One region of the Enterobacter sp. CFEC122 genome, then DNA from elsewhere that is predicted to be linked to it. Evidence: predicted binding sites of a transcription regulator. Region 1 holds the regulator's gene; each other region holds the start of a gene.
What was found. Region 1 encodes LexA, which represses DNA repair genes until DNA is damaged. Its sites were predicted from a motif close to TNCTGTATGTACATACAGNA; they were not measured.
Positions count from the first base shown of each region.

Region 2: a site for LexA is predicted at 3,444-3,463, ahead of sbmC (DNA gyrase inhibitor SbmC). Genes of this name have one in related genera too.
Region 3: a site for LexA is predicted at 5,287-5,306, ahead of dinB (DNA polymerase IV). Genes of this name have one in related genera too.
Region 4: a site for LexA is predicted at 2,253-2,272, ahead of ACVCAM_RS10060 (metal-dependent hydrolase). Genes of this name have one in related genera too.

Region 1 covers NZ_JBRIQR010000020.1:21,961-29,237, forward strand. The annotation lists gene ACVCAM_RS15150 (conjugal transfer protein TraF) at 1-772, opposite strand, end outside; gene ACVCAM_RS15155 (cupin domain-containing protein) at 945-1,433, opposite strand; gene zur (zinc uptake transcriptional repressor Zur) at 1,549-2,061, shown strand; gene ACVCAM_RS15165 (CsbD family protein) at 2,131-2,340, opposite strand; gene dinF (MATE family efflux transporter DinF) at 2,461-3,798, opposite strand; gene lexA (transcriptional repressor LexA) at 3,862-4,470, opposite strand; gene ACVCAM_RS15180 (diacylglycerol kinase) at 4,579-4,947, opposite strand; gene plsB (glycerol-3-phosphate 1-O-acyltransferase PlsB) at 5,102-7,277, shown strand, end outside.
Region 2 covers NZ_JBRIQR010000007.1:6,929-14,205, forward strand. The annotation lists gene emmdR (multidrug efflux MATE transporter EmmdR) at 1-635, opposite strand, end outside; tRNA gene ACVCAM_RS06775 (tRNA-Asn) at 798-873, shown strand; gene ACVCAM_RS06780 (gamma-glutamylcyclotransferase family protein) at 927-1,262, shown strand; gene ACVCAM_RS06785 (DUF496 family protein) at 1,310-1,645, opposite strand; gene ACVCAM_RS06790 (FUSC family protein) at 1,804-2,862, opposite strand; gene sbmC (DNA gyrase inhibitor SbmC) at 2,955-3,428, opposite strand; gene dacD (serine-type D-Ala-D-Ala carboxypeptidase DacD) at 3,548-4,714, opposite strand; gene sbcB (exodeoxyribonuclease I) at 4,913-6,349, shown strand; gene plaP (putrescine/proton symporter PlaP) at 6,472-7,277, opposite strand, start outside.
Region 3 covers NZ_JBRIQR010000036.1:24,438-31,714, forward strand. The annotation lists gene ACVCAM_RS20540 (Na(+)-translocating NADH-quinone reductase subunit A) at 1-517, shown strand, start outside; gene ACVCAM_RS20545 (NADH:ubiquinone reductase (Na(+)-transporting) subunit B) at 521-1,756, shown strand; gene ACVCAM_RS20550 (Na(+)-translocating NADH-quinone reductase subunit C) at 1,749-2,543, shown strand; gene ACVCAM_RS20555 (NADH:ubiquinone reductase (Na(+)-transporting) subunit D) at 2,536-3,174, shown strand; gene nqrE (NADH:ubiquinone reductase (Na(+)-transporting) subunit E) at 3,181-3,777, shown strand; gene nqrF (NADH:ubiquinone reductase (Na(+)-transporting) subunit F) at 3,788-5,011, shown strand; gene nqrM ((Na+)-NQR maturation NqrM) at 5,011-5,214, shown strand; gene dinB (DNA polymerase IV) at 5,324-6,382, shown strand; gene pepD (cytosol nonspecific dipeptidase) at 6,459-7,277, opposite strand, start outside.
Region 4 covers NZ_JBRIQR010000011.1:95,117-102,393, forward strand. The annotation lists gene ACVCAM_RS10045 (fructosamine kinase family protein) at 1-792, shown strand, start outside; gene ACVCAM_RS10050 (YniB family protein) at 829-1,365, opposite strand; gene hxpB (hexitol phosphatase HxpB) at 1,514-2,185, shown strand; gene ACVCAM_RS10060 (metal-dependent hydrolase) at 2,287-2,877, shown strand; gene tcyP (cystine/sulfocysteine:cation symporter) at 3,005-4,396, shown strand; gene cedA (cell division activator CedA) at 4,445-4,720, opposite strand; gene katE (catalase HPII) at 4,888-7,137, shown strand; gene chbG (chitin disaccharide deacetylase) at 7,231-7,277, opposite strand, start outside.

The DNA.
Region 1 (7,277 bases):
TGGTGTAGTTATAGACCCAGGTTTTTTGCAGTTTTGGCGTAACCCCCACGGAAACCGGGACGCCACCCAGATCGAACTGACGGGCAACAGCAACACCGTAATCGGAGACTATCGCCGCCCGGCCGGATGCCGTTGAGTTGAGGTTTTTGGTGATCTGATCCGTACCATTCAGCGCAGCGTCCAGCGCGACACCGGCAGCCACGACATTGCTTCGTTGAATACGGCGAAGGTAATCAATATCTTGCTGATCGATAGACGAGCTCACCCGGCCATGGGCATAGCCTTTCGCCATGAAGGCTACCGAAAGGACATCGTTAGGGATACTCACCGCAAGCCCTGCCCCTGCCGTTGCGCGTGCGGTTTTGCCTTTGAGATAGTCCAGCTCATCGGCCAGATCTTTGGCCGCGCCCTGGAATTGATTAATGGAACCTAATGGATTGGTGATAATTTCTCGTGGCGTGAGATTATCAACCACATCCTTGTAGTGATTAATTTTGTCGTTGATGTTATCAATCTCGTCCTGAAGATTGTCTTCATCCGTGATTTGCGCGCCAACCGAAGGCAATATGACCGTCACATCATCGTCCGGTTTTGCCTTTGCCAGCAGCGCGGGGTTGATTAACGCCCCACTGCCATAGCTTCCCGAAGCCACGCCGGTGCCACCCATTGCGTCGCTGCGTGATTCTGTCCAGGTATTGGCTGCTCCCGCCTGATTTGCCATAAACAAGGAGACAGCAATGCTAACCACCGAAAATTTAAAATTTTTTTTCACAGTATGCCCGTTATAGTCTGTTATGAAATAACCCCTGTCTGTTATCACCCAAACAGGAACGAACTATTGCTGTGAATAAGTAGTAAAAGACCCGCTATTTCTTTCCCTAAGTAAAACTCCCTTACGGCCTGTTATATTTTGTGACGGCCCTCAATATTTATAGAAGAGGAAATTATTTTTTCCCAGGTTTTCCATCATGCGGCCCAAAAAACTGCGGGGGATGATCTACCCAGCGATCTTCCCGCGTGGCGGCATACACGGGGTTGAGCGGGTAGTAGATGCGGTTGTGCTTCTTGTTGGCCTCGCCAACGACCAGGAGCCGAACCTCATCGTCCGTGTTGTTGATAAAGGTATGACAGATGCCGGTTCCGGCGGGAAAACCTACGCTGTCGCCAGGCTCCAGTTTCCACAAGTGGCCGTTAATCCAGGCTTCAGGGTAGCCTTCGAGCACGTAAACAAACTCTTCTTCGTCGCTCTCCGCATGCGGATAGGACGTTCTGCGCCCAGGCGGCAGGCGCTCATGATGGATGCCAATACGCCCGAGCCCAAGCTTGCGAGCCAGCGGTGCACCAATGGAAAACAGCTCATCGCTGTCGGGGTAGGTCGAGTCATCCGCGCCTTCCACGTCGCGCCAGTGTCGAATGCAGTCAGGTCTTTTCATTCTGGTTCTCCCGGTTTTCGATGGGTCAGGTATAGCACAGACTGGCGGATCTCGGTGTTTTTAGCAGAACATGATAAAGTGAAGGTTTTCCGTCCTATAACATCCGGGGTGCTACATGGATAAGTCCACAAAAGAGCTGTTAGCGCAGGCCGAAAAGCTGTGTGCGCAACGCAATGTGCGCCTGACTCCGCAGCGCCTTGAAGTATTACGTCTGATGAGCCTGCAGCAGGGTGCCATCAGCGCCTACGATCTTCTGGATCTGCTCCGCGAAAGCGAGCCGCAGGCAAAGCCGCCGACGGTCTATCGCGCGCTGGATTTCCTGCTTGAACAAGGGTTCGTGCACAAGGTGGAATCTACCAACAGCTATGTGCTATGCCATCTGTTCGATCAGCCCACCCACACATCGGCGATGTTTATCTGTGACCGCTGCGGCGTGGTGAAAGAAGAGGCTGCGGAAGGCGTGGAAGATATTATGCATACGCTGGCAGCGAAAATGGGCTTTGCCCTGCGTCATAACGTGATTGAAGCGCACGGGCTCTGTTCCGCGTGCGTGGAGGTGGAAGCCTGTCGCCATCAGGACGCGTGTCAGCACGACCACTCTATCCTGGTGAAGAAAAAGCCGCGTTAGCGGCAAATGAAAAGGCGGCTCATGGCCGCCCTCAGGGTGTACTTCCTTGTACTTTCGGGTGTAGCCCGGTTACCAGCGGTAGTCGTTGCGTTTTTCCCAGTCGCCCACTTCTTTTTCCGCCTGGTCTTTTGCGTAGCCGTAACGCTCCTGGATTTTACCGACAAGCTGATCGCGTTTACCTTCGATGACGGTCATGTCGTCATCCGTCAGCTTACCCCACTGTTCTTTCGCTTTACCTTTGAACTGCTTCCAGTTGCCGCCGATTTCGTCTTTATTCATCATCGTGTCCTCTTCGTTAAGCGTCGGGTCGTAACGTCCGTTACGTTCTTTTCTGCTGGACGTGATAATTATTGTAGTTAAGGATTCCGTGGTTAATTTCATATTCGGAATCTTTAACCGTCACGATATATCGGAGCGCGAGGGAAACCAGGTATTGTTTTGCCAGTGCCGGTGCCAGATAAACGCCAGCGATAACCCGCGCAGCGAGAGGAAGACGGCCAGGGCCAGCCATAAACCATGATTCCCCAGCCAGGGGAGCGTCAGGAGCGTCAGGCCAAATCCGGCCGCCGCGACAGCCATACTGTTGCGCATTTCGGCTCCGCGCGTCGCCCCAATAAACATGCCGTCCAGCAGATAACACCAGACGCCAACCACCGGTAAGACGACTTGCCAGATGAGATAGTGGCTCGCCAGCTCGCGCAGCGCAGGGAGAGAGGTAAGCAATGCAACGATCTGCTCACCGAAGCAGGCGTAAACCAGACCAAAGGCCAGCGCCACCAGCCCCGACTGACGGCAGGCAGCCCGCCACACCTCCCGAAGCTGCCCGCTTTCGCGCGCGCCGTACGCCTGCCCGGAATGCGCTTCAACCGCGTAGGCAAATCCGTCCAGCGCATAGGCGGTAAAGGTCAGAAGCGTCATCAATACCGCATTCACCGCAACGATTTCCGGCCCCAGTCGAGCCCCGAAAACCGTCAGCGCGCCGAAGCAGAGCTGAAGAAGAAGCGAGCGCAGCATGATGTCACGGTTGAGCGCCAGCAGCTTACGGATATTGCCGCGCCATGCGGTTTTGAGCAGCGCCAGGGAGATCCCGCGCATGGCCAGCACACGCCGGACCATCCACAAGCCAATGATAAAGGTTCCGTATTCGGCAATCGCCGTCGCCAGCGCCGCGCCCTGCACGTTCATATGCAGACCCATGACCAGCCAGACGTCCAGAACAATGTTGAGCAGATTACCCACCACCAGCAAAATCACGGGCGCGCGGGCGTACTGCACGCCCAGTAGCCACCCCAGCAGAACCAGGTTTGCCAGCGAGGCGGGTGCGCTGAGCCAGCGGATTTCCAGGAACCGTCGCGCCTGCGCCAGTACCGCTTCGCTGCCACCGACGATATGAAGCGCAAGATCGATCAGGGGGGCCCGCAATACAACGATTAACGCACCCGCGCCAAGCGCGAGGATTAGCGGCTGCACCAGTGCGCGCGCCAGACGCAGCGGATCTTTCGCGCCATAAGCCTGTGCGGTAAGACCGGTGGTACTCATGCGCAAAAAGAGCAGCAGCATAAACAGGAAGCTGGTTGCCGTCGCGCCAATCGCCACGCCGCCAAGATAAACCGGTGAATCAAGATGGCCTATAACGGCAGTATCAACCAGCCCCAGCAAGGGCACGGTAATATTGGAGAAAATCATCGGCAGGGCAAGACGCCACAATGCCTTATCTGATGCCGTCAGTAGTGACATGCAAAATACCGGGAAAGGAGGATGAAGCAGGCTACAGCAGAAGCGTAGCCTGTCAGGAAGAGATTACAGCCATTCACCGTTGCGAATCACGCCTACCGCCAGACCTTCAATAGAGAAGCTCTGTTCGCGGAGGTCGACCACAATCGGGGTGAACTCGCTGTTTTCGGGCAGCAACTGAACAGTGTTACCCTGCTTTTTCAGACGCTTAACGGTCACTTCGTCATCAATGCGTGCGACCACCACCTGGCCGTTTCGCACGTCCTGGGTTTTATGCACCGCAAGCAGATCGCCATCAAGAATGCCGATGTCTTTCATCGACATGCCGCTGACGCGCAGCAGGAAATCAGCGCTCGGTTTGAACATGCCGGGATCGACCTGGTAGTGACCTTCAATATGCTGTTGTGCCAGCAGCGGCTCACCTGCAGCAACGCGGCCTATCAGCGGAATGCCCGTCTCTTCTTCCACCAGCAGGCGGATACCACGCGACGCGCCTGACACAATCTCAATCACACCCTTACGCGCCAGCGCTTTCAGGTGTTCCTCGGCAGCATTCGGAGAACGGAAGCCCAGACGCTGCGCGATTTCCGCACGCGTGGGTGGCATACCCGTCTGGCCGATATGATCCCGAATGAGATCAAACACCTCTTGCTGCCTGGTCGTTAACGCTTTCATTCCGCCCCCTGGGTGTATATACAGTTATGCTGTGAGTATATACAGTCAAAGGCGATTTTGGAACCAAAAACTGCACAAAAAACCAGGGACTTAATTATTCCTCGAGGCTCATCGGAAATGTGACCAAAGCAGGGTGACCCAGGTGATAACGGCAGTGATAATCGCCAGCAACACGGCAGCAGAGCCCATGTCTTTTGCACGGCCAGAAAGCTCATGGAAATCGGAACCAATGCGATCAACAACGGCCTCAATAGCGCTATTAAGAATTTCCACTATCATCACCAGAAGTACGGAACCGATAAGCAGTACGCGGGTAATCGCATCAACATCAAGGAAACAGGCAACGATCACCGCGATGATTGCGGCGACACCCTCCTGGCGAAAAGCGGCTTCGTTGACCCATGCGGCACGGAAACCTTTCCATGAATAGCCGGCGGCTTTGATGATACGCGTTAACCCAGTGGTATTATTGGCCATTAAAAGAACCTTTTTTAAAAAAGAGCGTCATTAACATGAGGCGGAGCGCGTTTCGCTACAGCCTGAAGTATGACGGGTAACAACAGAAATTTTGCGCGCTTTCTGTTATCCTTGCGCCGCAATTGCATTATTAACCAGAGGCTTTACATCGTTTATGTCCGGCTGGCCACGAATTTACTACAAATTACTTAATTTACCATTAAGCATCCTGGTAAAAAGCAAGTCTATCCCAGCAGAACCCGCGCTGGAACTGGGGCTCGATACGTCGCGCCCTATTATGTACGTTTTGCCTTATAACTCGAAGGCAGACTTACTGACGCTTCGCGCCCAGTGTCTGGCGCATGACTTACCTGACCCGCTTGAACCGCTGGAAGTTGACGGTACGCTGCTGCCGCGCTACGTCTTCATCCACGGCGGGCCGCGCGTGTTTACCTATTACACGCCGAAAGAAGAGTCCATCAAGCTGTTCCATGACTATCTCGACCTGCACCGCAGCAACCCCGATCTGGATGTGCAGATGGTGCCGGTATCGGTGATGTTTGGTCGTCGTCCGGGTCGTGAAAAAGGCGAAGAGAATCCGCCGCTGCGCATGCTTAACGGCATCCAGAAGTTCTTCGCGGTCTCCTGGCTGGGACGCGACAGCTTCGTGCGTTTCTCCCCGTCAGTTTCGCTGCGTCGCATGGCGGACGAGCACGGCACCGACAAGATCATCGCGCAAAAACTGGCGCGCGTGGCGCGTATGCACTTCGCCCGTCAGCGCCTGGCGGCCGTAGGGCCACGCCTCCCGGCGCGTCAGGACCTGTTCAACAAGCTATTGGCTTCAAAAGCGATTGCCCGCGCCGTTGAAGATGAAGCGCGCAGCAAGAAAATTTCGCATGAGAAAGCTCAGCAGAACGCCATTGCGCTGATGGAAGAGATCGCAGCGAACTTCTCTTACGAGATGATTCGCCTGTCCGATCGTATTCTCGGCTTTACCTGGAACCGCCTGTATCAGGGTATCAACGTCCATAACGCCGAGCGCGTGCGTCAGCTGGCGCACGATGGCCATGAGATTGTCTATGTCCCCTGCCACCGCAGCCACATGGACTACCTGCTCCTTTCCTACGTGCTCTATCACCAGGGGCTGGTGCCACCGCACATCGCAGCCGGTATCAACCTGAACTTCTGGCCCGCGGGCCCGATTTTCCGCCGCCTGGGCGCGTTCTTTATTCGTCGTACCTTCAAGGGCAACAAGCTCTACTCCACCGTGTTCCGCGAGTATCTGGGCGAGCTGTTCAGCCGCGGCTATTCCGTGGAGTACTTCGTGGAGGGCGGTCGTTCCCGTACCGGTCGTCTGCTCGATCCGAAGACCGGCACGCTGTCGATGACCATCCAGGCCATGCTGCGCGGCGGTACGCGTCCGATCACGCTGGTGCCTATCTACATCGGCTACGAGCACGTGATGGAAGTGGGCACGTACGCGAAAGAGCTGCGTGGCGCGACCAAAGAGAAAGAGAGCCTGCCGCAGATGCTGCGCGGCTTGAGCAAGCTGCGCAATCTCGGTCAGGGCTACGTGAACTTCGGCGAGCCGATGCCGCTGATGACCTACCTGAACCATCACGTGCCGGAGTGGCGCGAGTCCATCGATCCTATCGAAGCGGTGCGTCCGGCCTGGCTGACGCCAACGGTTAACGGCATCGCATCCGAGCTGATGGTGCGCATTAACAACGCCGGTGCGGCTAACGCCATGAACCTGTGCTGTACGGCACTTCTGGCTTCGCGTCAGCGCTCGCTGACCCGTGAACAGCTTACGGAGCAGCTGGATTGCTATCTGGACATGATGCGTAACGTGCCGTATTCGGTTGACTCGACCGTGCCTTCTGCAACCGCCAGTGAACTTATCGATCACGCGTTGCAGATGAACAAGTTTGAAGTGGAGAAGGACACGATCGGCGACATCATCATTCTGCCGCGCGAGCAGGCGGTGCTGATGACCTACTACCGCAACAACATCACGCATATGCTGATGCTGCCGTCGCTCATGGCCGCCATTATTACCCAGCATCGTCATATCTCCCGTCAGGAGCTATTGCGCCATCTTGAGACCATCTATCCAATGCTGAAAGCGGAGCTGTTCCTGCGCTGGAGTAAGGATGAGCTGGCGACAGAACTGGATAAGATGACGGAAGAGATGCGTCGCCAGGGGCTGATTACCCTGAACAACGACGAGCTGCACATCAATCCGTCACGCTCCCGCACCCTGCAGCTGCTGGCGGCCGGTGCGCGCGAAACGCTGCAGCGCTACGCCATCACGTTCTGGCTGCTGAGCGCGAACCCGTCCATCAACCGCG
Region 2 (7,277 bases), on a different contig from region 1:
ATCAGCACGCTGCTGATGATGATATTCAGGATATTCATTCCGCCGTTGATCAGGAGCGGAATTTTGGTGTTACCTGCCCCGCGCAGCGCGCCGCTGCCAATCAGGGCGATAGCCGCCGCCGGATAGCTGATGACGGTCATCTCCAGATAGGTCAGCGCCAGGTCTTTAACCTCGTTCGTGGCTTCCCCGGCGACAAAATCGATAATCTCTTTACCGAAATAGTGAATCACCGCCGCCAGAACAATCGAAAAGACAGTCATGATCATCAGCGACTGGCGGGCTGCCTCGCGCGCACGTTTGGGATCGAGCTTGCCGAGGCTAAAAGCCACCACCACCGTCGTCCCGAGATCGATGGCAGCAAAAAATGACATCACCACCATGTTAAAGCTGTCCGCCAGCCCGACCCCCGCCATCGCCTCTTTCCCCAGCCAGCTCACCAGGAAGGTGCTCAGTACCCCCATCAGCAGAACGCAGGTATTTTCCAGGAAGATAGGCACAGCAAGAGGGGTGATTTCACGCCAGAACAGGACACGATAGCTTTTACGTTTTGCATACCATGGCGTGCGCGCGATCGCCTGGCGTAAGGAGGCAGTGACGTTCAAAATGGACCTTAGCGAGAAAAGTTGAAACTCCATTTCAAATGATGGGGGAGAAATGCTCATCCTGCAAAGTATTTTCCTGAAAAAAGATGTGTGGAATTACAACAAACTGACGACAGAATCAGCAATCAGTCGATTTTCCCTAAGATCAGGTTTGACAAAAGTTTTTTCGCCGCTAAGATAAGCCTCCACAACGATTCCTCTGTAGTTCAGTCGGTAGAACGGCGGACTGTTAATCCGTATGTCACTGGTTCGAGTCCAGTCAGAGGAGCCAAATTTAAAAAGCCTGCTTTTAAAGCAGGCTTTTTGCTTTGCGGATGAGGGAAAATGAACGCTCTGTTTGTCTACGGCACGCTGCGCCCGGGCCATTCTAATGCGCATATCCTTGAAAACATCGGCGGTGAATGGCTGGCCGGTTTCGTCTCCGGTACGTTCTACGAACGCGGCTGGGGTGCGGCGGCAGACTTTCCCGGGATTGTCCTCCACTCTGATGGACCGCGCGTCGAAGGCTATCTGTTTATCTCTGATAACCTTTCCGCACACTGGCAAATGCTGGATGAGTTTGAAGACGGCTATGACCGGGTTGAGGTCACGGTGACCACCACTGAAGGCAAGCAGGTTCAAGCCTGGATTTATCAGCTACAGCCACGTTCTGAGTCATAAAAAAAGGCTCTCTGTCACCAGAGAGCCTTTTTCACGATTCGCTGCGATTACTCGCTTTTTGCTTCGCCGTTTTTGATTTCGCCCATCACTTTCAGCTTCTTAGAGATGTCGCGACGCTCTTTGGACAGTTCAGCGTTTTTGATGATGTAATCATCAACACGGTCTTCATAGTCGCTCTTCATGCTGGCGATAATGCCCTGAATAGCTTCAACGCTCATGCCTGGCTTGATGTAGTCGCTCAGGTTGTCGAGCAGCAGAACACGTTTCTGGTTGTCACGGATCTTCTTCTCAACGTCCTGGATTTCACGCTGCAGCTTGTTTTTGCGGCGGAACAGGCGGACGAATTCCAGAACATCCTGGAACGAAGGCTTGGTAGTTTCCATTTTTACACCCCTGATAATGTGAGATTCGGATTCGTTAAAGCAACCATTGTAACAATAACCTTACTGACAGCGGCTGCGAATGACAATGAGTATATCGTTTAAACCTATCATAACCCCAATTGCTGCTGAATCGAAGCAGCAGGCGTCACATCCGCGTTTTATTTGCGCAGCGCCCGACAAATCAGATGCGATAGCAGCTCAAGTTGTCGCGCCAGTTCCATACTCAGCCAGACATAGCCATGAATGGGCGTTTCCGCCACGTTATCGCCCTGCCGCTCATTGATTAACTGCTTCAGCTCCGCAACGATCTCATTCAGCCGCTCGCTGTTTGCCAGTATCGGCTGCGGGTTACCTTCGTAGAGCGCATGAGCGATGGTCAACAGCGTTTGCTGCGTCATCTGCTGGGTCTCTTTGAGGGTCTGCGCGTTAAGCATCAACAGATGGCTCGGGCGAGAGGCCCAGTGCGCGTTGATTTGCAGTTCAAGCATGCACACCAGGTTGCGGCTTACCGTCTGGATGGCTTCGAAAATCGCTTTTTGAATATGGGTCTCTTTGCTGGCGGGCGCGATCAGGCCGCGCATTTTGACCACGTCGTTGAGGATGGTTTGCAGATGCTTTTCCAGCCGGGGGCGTTCAACCAGATTAGGGGAAAAACCGGCCTGATAGACGCGGTTAAACGCGGTGACATAGTTGGCCATCTGGATACGCCAGTGCAGAAAAGCCCGCTGCGGCCAGATGCCGGTAAACAGCATGGCGAGCAGTGAACCCAGAATGACATCCCCGCTTCGCCACAGCGCCGTGGTCATATCCCCGGCGGGTGCGCCGACCACCACCGCAAGCGTAATACCAATCAGCAGCGCCTGATAAGGACGCTTACCCAACGCCAGCCAGCCGCACAGGAACATGGCGGCACCGCACCATATCAGCATGACCGGAAACGAGATAAGTTCCAGCTTCAGGGCGATTAGCCCCAGGGCCGAACCTAACACGGTCCCGCCAATACGCTCGAAGGCGCGCGGGACAACGTTGCCCCAAAACGAGATGGGCCCCATCACCACCACCAGCGTGATCAGCGGCCACGTCCCTTCCGGAACATCCAGCAAGCGGACCAGGACAAACGTCAACACGAACGCCAGCGCGATGCGACACCCGTGCATCACGCGGTAGTGTTTATACAATCGAATTTCAAAAGGGGTTAATGATTTGTCGGGACGCACACCCGCTCTCCAGCTACACGGCAAATCACAATTGTACTGTGTTTTCAGCCGGGCGGAACGGTCCCGGCTGAAAAACCCTTTATTCAGCAGGCCTAAACCGGTTTGTGCTCAACCGCGATATACATTTCAATATCCCAGTAGCCGTCCGCGTTGCCGTCATTCAGGTAGCGCTCGAAGCAGGGTTTGAGCGCCATTTGATACTTATTGTCCTGCAGCAGGGAATTGAAGAACTGATACCACGGCGTGGCAAAGTCATAGTTTTCCACACGCGCCGTCGCCACGGCATAATCCCCTCCCGCGATTTCCGTCATCATGACGCCTTCGCTGTTTTCCGGGATCACAAAATCGTCCGGTACGGTAACGGCCGTATCGCAGCGCAGTTTTTCGGCCGGGACCTCATCGGGGTTATCGTAGTAGACCGCCACCCACTCCAGCGGCTCAATGTGACGCCCGTCGACCCACATGACCAGCTGTTCAAAGCCCTGTTTTACCGTGTGTTCCCACGGACCGACCAAATGAAAACCGGCAATCTTACGTTTCTGTTGCTGCGTAATGCTGTAGTCCATGCTGCCTCCACTTATCACTGTATATTTATACACTATAAAACTGGATTATCATTATCAGCAAACGAGGAGTGTTTATTATGTGAGCAGACTCGCAACCCTGCCAGTCTGCTCATCGGCGGTTAAAGCGTGTGATGCAGATAATCGCTCAGACGAGAGAACAGGCCGCCTTTATCAACGGCTTCCAGCGTGACCAGCGGCCAGTGGGCTACCACCTTGTCGCGATCGTAAAGCTGGATCTCCCCGACACGCTGATGCGCGGCAATCGGCGCTTCCAGCTCTTTTTTATCCAGCACGTATTTGGCTTTGATGTTGGGCACCTCCGCTTTCGGCAAGGCCAGCCAGAAGTCCTGGTCGGTGCCCAGTTTTACCTGCTCCTTGTCGCCGTACCAGATGCGCTCCGTTCCCACTTTTTTTCCGTTATGCAGGATCTGCACCGTATCGAAATTCTGCTGCCCCCAGTGCAGCAGTTTTCGGGCCTGGTCCTCACGCCCTTTCGGGCTGTCCGCTCCCATTACAACGGCAATCAAACGACGCTGACCGTCAACAGCAGACGCAATCAGGTTAAAGCCGGCCCCCGAGGTATGCCCCGTTTTCAGCCCGTCTACGTTCATGGTCTTATCCCACAGCAGGCCGTTACGGTTCTGCTGGGTGATCCCGTTCCAGGTCAGGCTCTTTTCGCTGTACATATGATAAAACTCGGGCTCACCGTGGATAATGGCCCGGGAGAGAACGGCCAGGTCATACGCCGAGCTATGCTGGCCCGGCGCGTCCAGCCCGTGGACGGTTTCGAAGTGGGTATCACGCAGGTTCAGCTTCTGCACATAGTCGTTCATCATCTTCACGAACTGCGGCTGCCCGCCCGCCACGTGATCGGCCAGCGCCACGCAGGCGTCGTTGCCGGAATCGACAATCAGGCCGCGGCTCAGATCGCGCACGGTGACGCGATCGCCCTCCTTCAGGAACATCAGCGACGAACCGTCAAACACCGGGTTCCCTTTTGCCCACGCATCGCGCCCTACGGTGACGATGTCATCCGGGGTAATGCGGTGGCTATCAATGGCCCGATCCACCACATAACCCGTCATCAGCTTGGTCAGGCTCGCCGGATTACGTTGTTGATGTTCGTTGCCCGCCGTTAAAATCTGACCAGTCGTGTAATCCATCAGCACCCAGGAGCCAGCCTGAATGGCCGGAGGCTGCGGCGAAAAATCCAGTGGTTCGGCCGCAAAAGCAGATGAGACACTCGAAGCGAGTAAAGAAACAGCAATAAACAGACGGCGTTTCAACGGTATATCCTCAGGTCATTAAAAATCGATGACCTTTTTACGGGAGTTCTGATGTCGTTACCTGGCTTAATTGCAAAAAAATGTGACAGAACGCAGATTTTTCTCTGAAGCTGGCGCGCAAATTTGCGACGCGGCGGTGCTTTTTATTCGGTCTGACCCGCACGATCGTTTACCATAGTGACGTCATTTTTTAACAGGATGGTATTACTGGTGTCTGACTCTGCCGCTCGCCCGACTTTTTTATTTCATGACTACGAAACCTTTGGCACGCATCCGGCGCTGGACCGACCGGCGCAGTTTGCCGCCATCCGTACCGACGACGAATTCAACATCATCGGCGAGCCTGAGGTCTTTTACTGCAAGCCCGCGGATGATTACCTGCCTCAGCCCGGCGCGGTGATGGTCACCGGGATCACCCCTCAGGAAGCGCGGGAAAAAGGCGTTAACGAGGCAGAATTCGCCCGCCGCATCCACGACCTGTTTACCGTTCCCAATACCTGCGTGGTCGGTTACAACAACATCCGCTTCGATGACGAAGTGACGCGCAACATCTTCTATCGCAACTTCTACGATCCCTATGCCTGGAGCTGGCAGAACCGCAATTCACGCTGGGATTTACTCGACATCATGCGCGCCTGCTACGCCCTGCGTCCTGAGGGCATTCACTGGCCGGAAAATGAGGAAGGGCTGACCAGCTTCCGGCTGGAACACCTGACGCGCGCCAACGGTATCGAGCACAGCAATGCCCACGACGCGATGGCGGACGTCTATGCCACCATTGCCATGGCGAAGCTGGTGAAAACCGCACAGCCCCGGCTGTTTGAATATCTGCTGAGCCACCGAAGCAAGCAGAAGCTCATGACCCTTATCGACGTACCGCAGATGAAGCCCCTGGTGCATATCTCCGGCATGTTTGGCGCCTGGCGCGGCAATACCAGCTGGGTTGCGCCGCTGGCGTGGCACCCGGATAACCGTAATGCGGTCATCATGGTGGACCTGGCGGGCGATATTTCACCGCTGCTCGAACTCGACAGCGATACCCTACGCGAACGGCTTTATACCCCGAAAAACGAGCTCGGCGATCTGCCGGCGGTGCCGGTCAAACTGGTGCATATCAATAAATGTCCGGTCCTGGCGCAGGCGAATACGCTGCGCCCGGAAGATGCTGACAGGCTGGGCATTAACCGCCAGCACTGCCTCGATAATCTCAAAGTGCTGCGTGAAAATCCGCAGGTGCGCGAGAAAGTCGTGGCCATTTTTGCCGAAGCCGAGCCGTTCGTGCCGTCTGAAAACGTGGACGCCCAACTCTATAACGGTTTCTTCAGCGATGCCGATCGCGCGGCCATGAATATCGTTCTGCAAACAGAGCCGCGCAACTTACCGGCGCTGGATATCACCTTCGCCGATAAGCGCATCGAAAAGCTGATGTTTAATTACCGCGCGCGTAATTACCCCGGCACGCTGGATGAAGCCGAGCAGGAACGCTGGCTGCAGCATCGTCGCAACGTGTTTACGCCAGAGTACCTGCACAGCTATGCACAGGAGCTGGAGATGCTTTACGGCCAGTATGAAGGGAATGCTGAGAAACAGGCGCTGCTGAAATCCCTGTTCCAGTACGCACAAGAGATAGTTTGATCGATGGGTATAAAAAAGCCGGAGGCGATGTCTCCGGCTTTTTTTTGCCCGGTGCCGCGGCGCTTACGCCGGCCTACGGGTTATGGAGGTCGGGTAAGGCATAGCCGCCACCCGACACAGTCTTACGCGACGTCTTCGTACTGCGGAACCGGGTTACGGAAGCTCTTCGTGACGCAGGCCAGGTAAACCAGACCGATACCCGCCCAAATCAGGCCAAGCACCATTGAGCTCTCTTCCAGGTTAACCCACAGCGCGCCCACGGTCAGGGCACCGCACATCGGCAGGAACAGATACTGGAAGTGATCTTTCAGCGTCTTGTTACGCTTTTCACGGATCCAGAACTGAGAGATAACCGACAGGTTAACAAAGGTGAACGCCACCAGCGCACCGAAGTTAATCAGCGCCGTTGCCATCACCAGGTCAAAGTTAATCGCCAGAAGCGCGATCGCACCGACCAGGATAATGTTCATCGCCGGGGTACGCCAGGTTGGATGCACGTAGCCGAAGAAGCTTTTCGGGAATACGCCATCGCGGCCCATTACGTACATCAGACGCGCAACGCCTGCATGCGCGGCCATACCGGACGCCAGCACGGTGATGGTGGAGAAGATCAGCGCGCCGACCTGGAACGCTTTACCCGCCACGTACAGCATAATTTCCGGCTGAGACGCATCCGGATCCTTGAAGCGAGAGATATCCGGGAAGTACAGCTGCAGGAAATAGGTCGAGAAAATAAAGATCAGACCGCCAATCAGCGCCGTCAGGAAGATGGCACGAGGAATTACGCGCTCTGCATCTTTGGTTTCTTCAGACAGGTTGCTGATCCCGTCAAAACCGGTAAAGGAGAAGCACAGAATGGTTGCCCCGGTAATCATCGGGATAACATGCGCATCACCAGACCAGAACGGCTTGCTGCTCGCCAGGGTGC
Region 3 (7,277 bases), on a different contig from region 1:
GAAGACGCTGATTGGCGCGGATATCAATGAACTGCTGAACGAAGAAACCAAAGCAGGCGAAAACCGGCTGATTTCCGGTTCGGTCCTCAGTGGCCGCCATGCCGTGCAGGCGCACGCCTATCTGGGACGTTTCCATTTGCAGGTCAGCATTGTGCAGGAAGGCCGCGAGAAAGAGCTGTTCGGCTGGGTGCTGCCCGGTGCGGAAAAATACTCCGTCACCCGTACCACGCTGGGGCACTTCCTGCGTAATAAGCTGTTTAGCTTTTCGACCAGTACGCACGGCGGCGAGCGCGCTATGGTCCCGATTGGCAACTACGAGCGCGTCATGCCGCTGGATATTCTGCCGACCATGCTGTTGCGCGATCTGCTCGCCGGCGATACCGACAGCGCGCAGGCGCTGGGCTGTCTGGAACTGGACGAAGAAGATCTGGCGCTCTGTACCTATGTCTGTCCGGGAAAATACGAATATGGACCGGTATTGCGCGAGGTGTTAACCCGCATTGAGCAGGAAGGATAACCGATGGGCTTAAAACACCTCTTTGAAAAAATTGAGCCGCACTTTACCGAAGGGAAGCTCAAAAAGTACTACCCGCTGTATGAAGCCACGGCGACCATTTTCTACACGCCGGGGCTGGTGACGAAAGGAGCGGCGCACGTCCGTGACGCCATCGACCTTAAGCGGATGATGATCCTGGTGTGGTTTGCGGTCTTCCCGGCGATGTTCTGGGGGATGTACAACGTCGGTCTGCAGACCATTCCGGCGCTGCACCACATGTACGATGCGCAGCAGCTGGCGCAGGTGCTTCAGTCTGACTGGCACTACCGCCTGGCCCAGTCGTTAGGGGTGAGCTTTGCGCCAGACGCGGGCTGGGTGAGCATGATGACGCTGGGGGCGGTGTTCTTCCTGCCGATTTACATCACGGTCTTTATCGTGGGCGGCTTCTGGGAAGTGCTGTTTGCCATCATCCGTAAACATGAGATCAACGAAGGCTTCTTCGTGACCTCTATTCTGTTTGCCCTGATTGTTCCCCCGACGCTACCGCTCTGGCAGGCAGCGCTGGGCATCAGCTTTGGTGTGGTCATTGCCAAAGAGATCTTCGGCGGCACCGGGCGGAACTTCCTTAACCCGGCGCTGGCGGGGCGTGCGTTCCTCTTCTTTGCCTATCCGGCGCAAATCTCCGGCGACCTGGTCTGGACGGCGGCAGACGGTTTTTCCGGCGCGACGCCGCTTTCACAGTGGGCGGCACACGGCGGCGAAACGTTGGTGAACAACGCGACGGGTCAGCCTGTGACCTGGTTTGATGCCTTTATTGGCAACATTCCGGGTTCCATTGGTGAAGTTTCAACGCTGATGATTTTGATTGGTGGGGCGATCATCCTGTTTGGGCGCGTGGCCTCCTGGCGAATTGTGGCGGGGGTGATGATCGGCATGGTGCTGACCGCCACGATGTTCAACGTTATCGGTTCGACCACCAACCCAATGTTCTCCATGCCCTGGTACTGGCATCTGGTACTGGGTGGCTTCGCGTTTGGCATGATGTTCATGGCAACCGACCCCGTCTCTGCCTCGTTTACGGACAAAGGTAAATGGAGCTATGGCGTGCTCATTGGCGCGATGTGTGTCCTGATCCGCGTGGTCAACCCGGCGTACCCGGAAGGAATGATGCTGGCCATTCTGTTTGCCAACCTGTTTGCGCCACTCTTCGATTACCTGGTGGTGCGGGCCAACATTAAGCGGAGGAAGGCGCGTGGCTGAAGTTAAAAATAACGACAGTATCAGCAAAACGCTGCTGGTGGTGCTGGTGCTCTGTCTGGTCTGTTCGATTGTCGTGGCCGGCTCTGCCGTGGGGTTAAAACCCCTGCAGCAGGCGCAACGTGCGCTGGATAAACAGCGCAACATACTGGCCGTGGCCGGGTTGATGCAGGAAGGGATGAGTGCAGACGACGTCTCGGCGGTATTTGCGGAGCGTATTTCACCGCGTCTGGTGGATTTGAAAACCGGCCAGCTGCTGGATAAAGATCCGGCGAAGTATAACCAGGCGCTGGCGCTGAAAGATCCGCAGATGAGCCTGACGCTCGAGGCATCGCAAGATCCCGCCGGGATTAAGCGCCGCAGCAATCTCGCCGAAATTTATCTGGTGCGTGACCCCCAAAAACGCATTCAGGAAGTGGTGCTTCCTGTCTACGGCAACGGCCTGTGGTCAATGATGTATGCCTTTGTGGCGCTTGATACGGATGGCCGTACCGTAAAAGGCATTACGTATTACGACCAGGGCGAAACGCCGGGGCTGGGTGGCGAAGTAGAAAATCCGAACTGGCGGGCACAGTTTATCGGTAAGAAAGTGCTCGACGATAACGGTCTGCCTGCGCTGAAGGTGATGAAAGGGGCGGCACGTCCCGGTGACGACTACGCCGTCGACGGGCTGTCCGGCGCCACGCTCACCTCCAAAGGCGTGCAGCACAGTTTTGATTTCTGGATGGGCGAGCTGGGTTTTGGTCCTTTCCTGAAAAACGTACGTGAAGGAGCGCTGAACAATGGCTGATACCGGTGAACTGAAAGAAGTCAAAAAGGTGCTCATTGGCCCACTGCTGGCCAATAACCCGATCACGCTGCAGGTGCTGGGCGTCTGTTCAGCCCTGGCGGTGACGACCAAGCTAGAAACGGCGGTGGTGATGACGCTGGCGGTCACGCTGGTCACGGCATTTTCGAGCATGTTTATCTCGATGATCCGCCACCACATTCCCAACAGCGTGAGGATCATCGTGCAGATGGCGATCATCGCCTCGCTGGTGATCGTGGTCGATCAGCTGCTGCGCGCCTTCGCCTATGAAACCTCCAAACAGCTCTCGGTATTTGTCGGGCTGATCATCACCAACTGTATTGTGATGGGGCGTGCGGAAGCCTACGCCATGAAAATGCCGCCGCTGGCGAGTTTTATGGACGGTATCGGTAACGGCCTCGGCTACGGTGTGATCCTGCTGACCGTTGGCTTCCTGCGTGAGCTCATTGGCAGCGGTAAGCTGTTTGGCATCACGGTGCTGGACACGGTGCAAAACGGTGGATGGTATCTGCCAAACGGCCTGTTCCTGCTGGCTCCCAGCGCATTTTTCATTATCGGTTTGTTGATCTGGCTGATTCGTACCTTGAGACCAGAACAGCAGGAAAAGGAGTAACCGACGATGGCTCATTACCTGAGTTTGTTTGTGCGCGCGGTGTTTGTTGAAAACATGGCGCTCGCGTTTTTCCTCGGCATGTGTACGTTCCTTGCGGTGTCCAAAAAAGTGTCGACGGCATTTGGGCTGGGTATCGCGGTCACCGTGGTGCTTGGCTTATCTGTACCGATTAACAATCTGGTCTACAACTTTGTGCTGCGGGACGGCGCGCTGGTGGAAGGGGTTGACCTCAGCTTCCTGAACTTCATCACCTTTATTGGCGTGATTGCCGCGCTGGTGCAAATCCTGGAGATGATCCTCGATAAGTACTTCCCGTCGCTGTACAACGCGCTGGGGATCTTCCTGCCGCTGATCGCGGTGAACTGCGCCATCTTCGGCGGCGTCTCGTTTATGGTTCAGCGTGATTACAACTTCAGTGAATCCGTGGTGTACGGTTTCGGCTCCGGCATCGGCTGGATGCTGGCGATTGTCACCATGGCGGGGATCCGCGAAAAAATGAAATATGCCAACGTGCCTGCAGGCCTGCGTGGCTTAGGGATCACCTTTATCACCACCGGGCTGATGGCGCTGGGCTTCATGTCCTTCTCCGGTGTGCAGCTATAAGGGCTAACAGATGGAAATTATTCTTGGCGTGGTGATGTTCACGCTGATTGTACTGGTGCTGTCAGGGCTCATTCTGGCGGCGCGCGCGAAGCTGGTGAATTCCGGCGACGTAGTGATTGATATTAACGACGATCCGCAGAATCAGATCCGCACCCCTGCGGGAGATAAGCTGCTCAACACGCTGTCCGGTAACGGTATTTTTGTCTCCTCGGCCTGCGGCGGCGGCGGCTCCTGCGGGCAGTGCCGCGTGACGGTAAAAGAGGGTGGCGGCGATATTCTGCCCACCGAGCTGTCGCATATCACAAAGCGTGAGGCAAAAGAGGGCTGCCGTCTGGCCTGTCAGGTCGCAGTGCGTCAGAACATGAAGATTGAACTGCCGGAAGAGATTTTCGGCGTCAAAAAATGGGAATGTGAAGTTATCTCTAATGATAACAAAGCTACCTTTATCAAAGAGCTGAAGCTGCGGGTGCCGGAAGGGGAAGATGTCCCGTTCCGCGCCGGAGGATACATTCAGATTGAGTGCCCTGAGCATACCGTGGCGTATGCGGACTTTGACGTTCCGCAGGCGTACCGCGCCGACTGGGACAAATTCAATCTCTTCCGCTTTGTATCTGAGGTGAAAGAGCCGACGCTGCGCGCCTACTCGATGGCCAACTACCCGGAAGAGAAGGGTATTATTATGCTCAACGTGCGTATCGCCACGCCGCCACCGAATGTGCCGGATGCGCCGCCGGGCGTGATGTCATCATACATCTGGTCCCTGAAGCCGGGCGATAAGGTGACCATCTCCGGCCCGTTCGGTGAGTTCTTCGCGAAAGATACCGACGCGGAAATGGTCTTTATCGGCGGCGGTGCCGGCATGGCCCCGATGCGCTCGCACATCTTTGACCAGCTCAAGCGGCTCGGCAGCAAGCGTAAAATCAGCTTCTGGTACGGGGCGCGTTCGCTGCGTGAGATGTTCTACGATGATGAGTTTGAACAGCTGGCGCGTGAAAACCCGAACTTTACCTTCCACGTGGCGCTCTCCGATCCGCAGCCGGAAGATAACTGGACGGGCTATACGGGGTTCATCCACAACGTGCTGTATGAAAACTACCTTAAACAGCACCCGGCTCCCGAGGACTGCGAGTTCTATATGTGTGGTCCGCCGATGATGAACGCCGCCGTGATTAAGATGCTGAAAGATCTCGGCGTCGAAGATGAGAACATCATGCTCGATGACTTTGGAGGCTGATGATGCTGACGTTTCTGGCAACCTTTGTGGTTTTTGTACTTGTCATCTTTGGCATGTCTTTAGGCTGGATCGTTAAGCGGAAAAGCATTCAGGGCAGCTGCGGCGGTATTTCCTCCATTGGCATGGAGAAGGTCTGCGACTGCCCGGAACCGTGCGACGCCCGCAAAAAACGCATGGCGCGCGAGCAGCAGCGCATTATTTAAGTTTTTGTAGGCCGGGGTAAGGCAACGCCGCCACCCGGCATTCTTACATCTGCTTCTCAATCCTCATTTGTTTACTGTATACTTATCCAGTAATGAGTGAGGGCTTACTATGCGCAAAATAATCCATGTTGATATGGACTGCTTTTTTGCCGCAGTGGAGATGCGAGACAACCCGGCGCTGCGGGATATTCCCATCGCCATTGGCGGCAGCCGCGTTCAGCGTGGCGTTATCAGCACCGCCAACTACCCTGCGCGCAAATTTGGCGTGCGTAGCGCCATGCCGACGGCGATGGCCTTAAAGCTTTGCCCTCATCTCACGCTTCTGCCCGGGCGGTTCGACGCCTATAAAGAGGCTTCCCTTCATATTCGGGAAATCTTCTCCCGCTATACCTCTTTGATAGAACCGCTGTCGCTGGACGAAGCCTATCTCGATGTGACCGACAGCGTGCATTGCCACGGCTCCGCCACGCTGATGGCGCAGGAGATCCGCCAGACGATTTTCAACGAGCTGAACCTGACGGCATCTGCGGGGGTCGCGCCCGTTAAATTCCTTGCCAAAATCGCTTCGGATTTAAATAAGCCCAACGGCCAGTACGTCATTACGCCGGAAGAGGTGCCTGCATTTTTAAAAACGCTGCCGCTTGGCAAAATCCCCGGCGTCGGGAAAGTCTCCGCCGCAAAGCTGGAAAGCATGGGATTACGCACCTGCGAAGACGTGCAGCGAAGCGACCTCGCCATGCTGCTCAAGCGCTTCGGGAAGTTTGGCCGCGTGCTGTGGGAGCGCAGCCAGGGGATTGACGATCGCGATGTGAACAGCGAACGGCTGCGGAAATCCGTCGGCGTCGAGCGAACCCTCATTGAAGATATTCATGACTGGTCCGAATGCGAAACCATTATCACGGAACAGCTTTATCCTGAGCTGGAACGACGCTTAAGCAAGGTAAAACCGGACCTGCTGATTGCCCGTCAGGGCATCAAGCTCAAATTCAACGATTTCCAGCAGACCACGCAGGAACACGTCTGGCCGCGTCTGAACAAAGACGATCTTATCGCGACGGCAAAAAAGGCATGGGAAGAGCGACGAGGAGGGCGAGGGGTGAGGCTGGTGGGATTGCACGTCACGCTGCTGGATCCGCAGTTAGAGCGACAGCTGGTATTGGGATTGTAAAAAAGCCCGGTGCGCTACGCTTACCGGGCCTGGGTTTTTCACCCTATCCCTGTGGAACAGGGCTGGGGTGAGGGTATTACTTAACTGGGATCGCCTTCAGCAGTTCAGTCAGCAGCGTCCAGTAATGACCAACGCTTTCGATATGAACCTGCTCATCCGGCGAGTGCGGACCGGTAATGGTTGGCCCGATGGACACCATATCCATATCCGGATACGGTTTCTTGAACAGGCCACATTCCAGACCGGCGTGGATCACCTGAATGTTCGGCGTGCTGTTGAACAGACGCTGATAGGTTTCACGCACCAGCGCCATCACCGGAGAGCTTGCATCCGGCTGCCAGCCCGGGTAGCTGCCTTTTGCAGACGTTTTCGCGCCCGCCAGCGTGCCCAGAGATTCCAGCATGCTCACCACATACTCTTTACCGCTGTCGATAAGGGAGCGGATCAGGCAGATGATCTCCGCGCTGTCGTCGCTCATGGTCACCACGCCCACGTTCAGTGAGGTTTCCACTACGCCTTTCGCCACGTCAGAGTTGCGGATGACGCCGTTTGGCGTCGCGTTCAGCAGCTGAACGAAGGTGTCACGAGACTGCACGGTCAGCGCGGCTTTATCCGTGGAGACGGATTCCAGCACCACGGTCAGGTTCTTCTCTTTCGCCGACAGTTCGTTTTTCAGGATATCCAGGTACACGGTGGAGAGTTTTTTCAGCTCGTCGGCTTTTGCCGCTGGCACTGCCACGGTGGCGAAGGCTTCGCGCGGGATCGCGTTGCGCAGGGTACCGCCGTTGAAGTCTACCAGACGCAGATCCAGCTCGGCCGCATGGCCTGCCAGGAAGCGTGCCAGCAATTTATTGGCGTTGCCGAGACCCAGATGAATATCACCGCCGGAGTGGCC
Region 4 (7,277 bases), on a different contig from region 1:
CTGCCAGGCGGAGAGATCCACGCCGCGTGGCATTTACGCTACGCAGGGCGCGATCTCTTCGTAAAATGCGATGAACGCGAGCTGCTTCCGATATTTACCGCCGAAGCCGATCAGCTGGAGCTGTTGTCGCGCAGTAAAACGGTGACGGTCCCGCAGGTTCTGGCCGTCGGTAGCGACCGCGATTACAGTTTTCTGGTCATGGAATATCTCCCCGCCCGTCCGCTGGATGCCCATAACGCTTTCATTCTTGGCCAGCAGCTAGCGCGCCTCCATCAGTGGAGCGACCAGCCGCAGTTTGGCCTTGATTTTGACAACGATCTCTCCACCACGCCACAGCCCAATGCCTGGCAGCGTCGCTGGTCGACGTTTTTTGCCGAGCAGCGCATTGGCTGGCAGCTTGAGCTTGCCGCCGAGAAAGGGCTGGAGTTTGGCAATATTGATGCCATCGTCGAGCACGTGCAGCAGCGCCTGGCCTCCCACCAGCCTCAGGCGTCTCTGCTCCACGGTGATTTGTGGTCCGATAACTGCGCGCTGGGGCCCAACGGCCCCTATATCTTCGACCCGGCCTGCTACTGGGGCGACCGTGAGTGCGATCTTGCCATGCTGCCGCTGCATCCTGAACAACCGCCGCAGATATACGACGGGTATCAGTCGGTTTCGCCCCTGCCGCCCGGCTTCCTCGATCGTCAACCGGTGTATCAGCTTTATACGCTGATGAACCGCGCCATACTTTTTGGTGGGGAACACCTGGTTAACGCCCAGCGGGCGCTTGAGCGCATGCTTGCCGCCTGAGACGCGAACGGGTGGCTTTGCCGCCACCCGTATCGGTTACAGAAAACCGAGCAGTGAGAAGAAGAAGTATCCTGCCACAATGATAGTCACGGGAAGGATATAGAGCGGGAAGATTTGCAGGAAAATGGTGTGGCGCGGCACAACAATGCGGGATTCAATCTGCTCCCGGCTCATGCCTTCCGGGCCTTTGGCCTGCTCCAGAATGAGCTGGTCCTCGACGCCCTCGCGTAAGAAGCGCGTCTGACGGCTCATTCGCGCGCCAGAGGCCTGCAGCGCCAGCGCAACAAAGATCAGGGCGTAGATCACCCAAAAGCCGATATTCAGCTGATGCTGAAAATCCGGGGTCGGTGAGTTAAACCAGAAGACATTCAAGAATGGCGTATTAAAACGCATCATCTCAATCATCACATGCGCAAAATCAAGCATAACCGCATTGATACCCGGCTGTTTTTCGCTGTGATCGTACATAAATTTGAGTACAGAAATCAGCGTAGAAATGACGGCAGGAATAAAAATCACCCAGCCAGCAATACGTTTTAAGACCGCAATGCGTCCAGCTTGTTGATACGTCATCAGTTCCTCTTCATAAAGACGCGTTATTTGTGCCTAAGTCTACCTGCTGGTCATCAATTTCGCCCGCTCTTTAAAAGCAATATGCTAAATTGCAGAGTGTGCTTAGCACTTATCGTCTGTCGAACACCCTGGATAAGGAGACGTTGTGATGTCGACACCGCGCCAAATTCTTGCCGCAATTTTTGACATGGATGGATTACTGATCGATTCCGAACCGTTGTGGGATCGCGCCGAACTGGAGGTCATGGCCAGCCTGGGCGTGGACATCAGCCGCCGTAATGACCTTCCCGATACGCTGGGCCTGCGCATCGATATGGTGGTTGACCTGTGGTATGCCCAACAGCCGTGGGCTGGACCGGGTCGTGATGAAGTGACCGCGCGCATTATCAGCCGCGCCATTTCGCTGGTAGAAGAGAGCAAGCCGTTGCTGCCCGGCGTACGTGAGGCCGTCGCGCTGTGTAAAGCCCAGGGACTCAAGGTCGGCCTGGCCTCGGCGTCACCGCTGCATATGCTGGAAAAAGTGCTCATCATGTTTGAACTGCGCGACAGTTTCGACGCGCTGGCGTCCGCTGAGAAATTGCCTTACAGCAAGCCGCACCCGCAGGTCTATCTGGACTGTGCCGCTAAGCTCGGCGTGGATCCCCTCAACTGCGTTGCGCTGGAAGATTCCGTTAACGGCATGATAGCGTCTAAAGCCGCGCGGATGCGCTCCATTGTGGTGCCTGCGGAAGAAGGCCGCCACGATCCCCGGTTTGCCCTTGCCGATGTGAAGCTGATTTCACTGGCAGAACTCACGGCGCATCACCTGCGGGGCGGTTAAGACCCTCCTGCAGTTTGTGACAAACAGTTACACCGTCACCTCTTCCGCCTACTGTATAAAAACCCTATACTGTATGAATTGACAGTTTTATGGGTTTTATCATGACGGCGGAAGGCCACCTGCTTTTTTCTATCGCGTGCGCAGTATTTGCCAAAAACGCTGAACTCACCCCCGTGCTGGCACAGGGGGACTGGTGGCATATCGTCCCTTCCGCCGTATTGACCTGTCTGCTGCCCGACATTGACCATCCCAAGTCCTTCCTCGGACAGCGCCTGAAGTGGGTGTCGAAACCCATCGCTCGCGCGTTCGGCCACCGGGGGTTTACGCACAGCCTGCTGGCCGTGTTTGGCCTGCTGACGCTTTTCTATTTAAAAGTGCCCGAAAGCTGGATCGTCCCCGGTGATGCCATCCAGGGGATGGTGCTGGGCTATCTGAGCCATATTCTGGCCGATATGCTGACGCCTGCGGGCGTACCGCTGCTGTGGCCCTGCCGCTGGCGCTTCCGTTTTCCCATCCTCGCACCGCAGAAAGGGAACCAGCTTGAGCGCGTCTTGTGCATGGCGCTGTTTGCTTACGCCGTCTGGATGCCGCAAACGTTGCCCGAAAACAGTGCAGTCCGCTGGTCTTCCCAGATGATTAATTCGCTGCAATTTCAGTTCAATCGCTTTATTCATCACCAGATTGAACAGTAAACCAACAAAACTATCCCATTTGTCATAACCCATTCCATTTGGATATAAGCGCGACATCACACTTCTGCTAACCTTCCGCCAACAGGATCGGTAAAAACCGACCCGATAATAAATCAGGAGAACGGGGATGAATTTTCCACTCATCGCGAACGTCGTTGTGTTCGTTGTATTGCTATTGCTTCTCGCGCAGGCGCGCCATAAACAGTGGAGCCTGGCGAAAAAGGTGCTGGTTGGTCTGGCCATGGGTGTCGTATTTGGTCTGGCATTACAGGCTATTTATGGCTCCGATAATCCAGTACTGAAAGATTCCATTCAGTGGTTCAACATTGTCGGTAACGGCTATGTTCAGCTGCTGCAGATGATCGTTATGCCGCTGGTGTTCGCCTCTATTCTGAGCGCCGTTGCCCGCCTGCATAACGCGACCCAGTTGGGAAAAATCAGTTTCCTGACCATTGGTACGCTACTGTTCACCACGCTGATTGCCGCGCTGGTGGGTGTGCTGGTCACTAACCTGTTTGGCCTGACCGCAGAAGGTCTGGTTCAGGGTACCGCTGAAACGGCGCGTCTGACCGCGATTCAGACCAACTACGTCGGTAAAGTGGCTGACCTGACCGTGCCGCAGATGGTGCTCTCCTTCATTCCGAAGAACCCGTTTGCTGACCTGACCGGTGCGAGCCCAACCTCCATCATCAGCGTGGTTATTTTCGCCGCGTTCCTGGGCGTGGCGGCGCTGAAGCTGCTGAAAGACGATGCGCCAAAAGGCGAACGCGTGCTGACCGCGATTGATACCCTGCAAAGCTGGGTGATGAAGCTGGTTCGTCTGGTCATGCAGCTCACCCCTTACGGCGTGCTGGCGCTGATGACCAAAGTGGTTGCCGGCTCTAACCTGCAGGACATCATTAAGCTGGGCAGCTTCGTTGTCGCCTCTTACCTGGGCCTTGGCATTATGTTCGTGGTACACGGCATCCTGCTGGGCGTGAACGGCGTCAGCCCGCTGAAATACTTCCGTAAGGTCTGGCCGGTACTGACCTTTGCCTTCACCAGCCGTTCCAGCGCCGCGTCTATTCCGCTGAACGTTGAAGCTCAGACTCGTCGTCTGGGCGTGCCTGAATCCATCGCCAGCTTCTCTGCCTCCTTTGGTGCCACCATTGGTCAGAACGGCTGTGCGGGTCTGTACCCGGCGATGCTGGCGGTAATGGTTGCTCCTACAGTCGGCATTAACCCGCTGGATCCGGTCTGGATCGCCACGCTGGTCGGGATTGTCACCGTAAGCTCCGCAGGCGTTGCGGGCGTTGGCGGCGGTGCTACCTTCGCCGCGCTGATTGTGCTGCCTGCGCTGGGCCTGCCCGTGACGCTGGTTGCCCTGCTGATCTCCGTTGAGCCGTTGATCGACATGGGCCGTACCGCGCTGAACGTCAGCGGCTCCATGACCGCCGGTACGCTGACCAGCCAGTGGCTGAAGCAGACCGACAAAGCGATTCTGGAAAGTGAAGACGACGCCGAACTGGCGCATCGTTAATCGCTGTAGATATAAAAAAACCGCCAACAGGCGGTTTTTTTATGGCTGTTATTCTTCAACCTCTTCATCCTGGCGGATCTGCATCGCCCACCGCTGTGCGGACTCCGGCACCGTAAAGGTGGGAGAGCGACGGAAATGTTCGCCGATCAGCACAAAGGCCACGTATTTCCCCCGTAACTGCCACACATCGCGAAAACCCTCCACTTTCAGGGCATGGTCTGGCGGCGCGGGCTCAACGCGGGGCACATAGCTAATAACCTGGCGGTTTTGTTGACGAAGAGGTTTCATAAGCAACGGATTCACTAAAGCAAATTCTTGAAGCAGGAAAATTCTATGATAGCCGATCCTGCTGCCTTCCGTCGCGCTCCGAGTGGGTGAGATGGCTCCTTTCGTTAATGATGGCATGTGAAAACTCTTAGTTCGCGAGCCATTTCACGACATTGTTCTATCCTTAATAGGGTTTTTAGCAATGGATAAAGGAGAAGCGTGCAATGTCGAACAAAGATAAAACACATCAATCACCGATTCATGGCACTGAAGAATCTCAACCGGGCATGGACTCTCTCGCCCCTTCTGACGGCTCTCACCGCCCCTCCCCGGGCCCTTCCGCACCAGGCGAACAGCCTACCGCACCGGGAAGCATGAAATCCCCGGATACGGGAAACGATAAGCTGAAATCGCTTGAGCCACACCGTAAAGGCGGCGAAGGTTTTGCGCTCACCACCAATCAGGGCGTGCGCATTGCTGACGATCAGAACTCACTTCGCGCAGGCTCGCGCGGGCCAACCCTGCTGGAAGACTTCATTCTGCGGGAAAAAATCACCCATTTTGACCACGAGCGGATACCGGAACGCATCGTCCACGCACGCGGTTCCGCTGCGCACGGCTACTTTCAGCCCTACAAGAGCCTGAAGGCGATCACCAAAGCGGATTTCCTCTCCGACCCGGACAAGATAACGCCGGTGTTTGTGCGTTTCTCCACCGTACAGGGCGGTGCGGGCTCGGCGGATACGGTGCGTGATATCCGCGGCTTTGCCACAAAGTTTTATACCGAAGAGGGTATTTTCGATCTGGTCGGCAATAACACGCCGGTGTTTTTCATTCAGGACGCGCATAAATTTCCTGACTTTGTCCATGCGGTAAAACCGGAGCCCCACTGGGCCATACCGCAGGGACAAAGTGCGCACGACACCTTCTGGGACTATGTCTCCCTGCAGCCTGAAACCTTACACAACGTGATGTGGGCGATGTCAGACCGCGGGATCCCCCGCAGCTACCGCACCATGGAGGGGTTTGGCATCCATACCTTCCGGATGATCAACGCCGAGGGGAAAGCCACGTTTGTCCGTTTCCACTGGAAGCCGGTGGCGGGTAAAGCCTCGCTCGTGTGGGACGAGGCGCAGAAGCTGACCGGGCGCGATCCGGACTTCCATCGCCGCGAGCTCTGGGAATCCATTGAAGCGGGCGACTTCCCGGAATACGAGCTGGGCCTGCAGCTCATCCCGGAAGAGGACGAATTTAAGTTCGATTTCGACCTTCTGGACCCGACGAAGCTGATCCCGGAAGAGCTGGTACCGGTGCAGCTGGTGGGTAAAATGGTGCTCAACCGCAACCCGGATAACTTCTTTGCCGAAAACGAGCAGGCCGCGTTCCACCCGGGGCATATCGTGCCGGGGCTGGACTTCACCAACGATCCGCTCCTGCAGGGACGCCTGTTCTCCTATACCGATACGCAGATTAGCCGTCTGGGCGGGCCGAACTTCCACGAAATTCCGATTAACCGCCCAACCTGCCCGTACCACAACTTCCAGCGCGACGGGATGCACCGTCAGGATATTGATACCAACCCGGCGAACTATGAGCCGAACTCCATCAACGATAACTGGCCGCGTGAAACGCCTCCCGGACCGAAACGCGGTGGATTCGAATCCTATCAGGAGCGTATCGATGGCAATAAAATTCGCGAGCGCAGCCCCTCGTTCGGCGAGTATTACGCCCACCCTCGCCTGTTCTGGAACAGCCAGACGCCGATTGAGCAACAGCACATCATCGGCGGCTTCAGCTTTGAGCTGAGTAAAGTGGTGCGCACCTACATCCGCGAGCGCGTGGTCGATCAGCTGGCGCATATTGATGTTCAGCTTGCCCAGAGCGTCGCGGACAACCTGGGCATTACGCTGACCGACGAGCAGCGTAACCTCGCTCCGCCGAAAGAGGTTAACGGCGTGAAGAAAGATCCGTCGCTTAGCCTGTATGCGGTGCCGGGCGGCTCGATTAAAGGCCGCGTGGTTGCCATTCTGCTGAACGACAAAACCCGCGCCAGCGACGTGCTGGGGATCATGCAGGCGCTAAAAACCCAGGGCGTGCATGCCAAACTGCTCTATTCCCGCATGGGTGAACTGACGGCCGACGATGGTTCTGTGCTGCCGGTCGCGGCGACCTTTGCCGGTGCGCCATCGCTCACCGTCGATGCGGTGATTGTGCCGGGCGGAGATCTTGCCAGTCTGCTGACCAACGGCGACGCCGTCTATTATCTGCTGGAAGCCTATAAGCACCTGAAACCGATCGCGCTGTCCGGCGATGCGCGACAGTTTAAAGCGCAGCTGAAGGTGGCCGATCAGGGTGAGGACGGCATTGTCGAGGGCGATAACGTTGACGATGCCTTCATGACGAAGCTGTTTGATTTGCTCGCCGCGCACCGCGTCTGGTCGCGAAGCAGCAAGGTCGATCAGATTCCGGCGTAAAAAAAGCCCGGTGGCGGCTTCGCCTTACCGGGCCTACAAGAGTTAGCAGGTCGTTCGTAGGCCGGGTAAGGCGAAGCCGCCACCCGGCAACTCTTACAGCTCCCTGAATGTCCCCAACCGATATCCGCGCTCGGCAATCG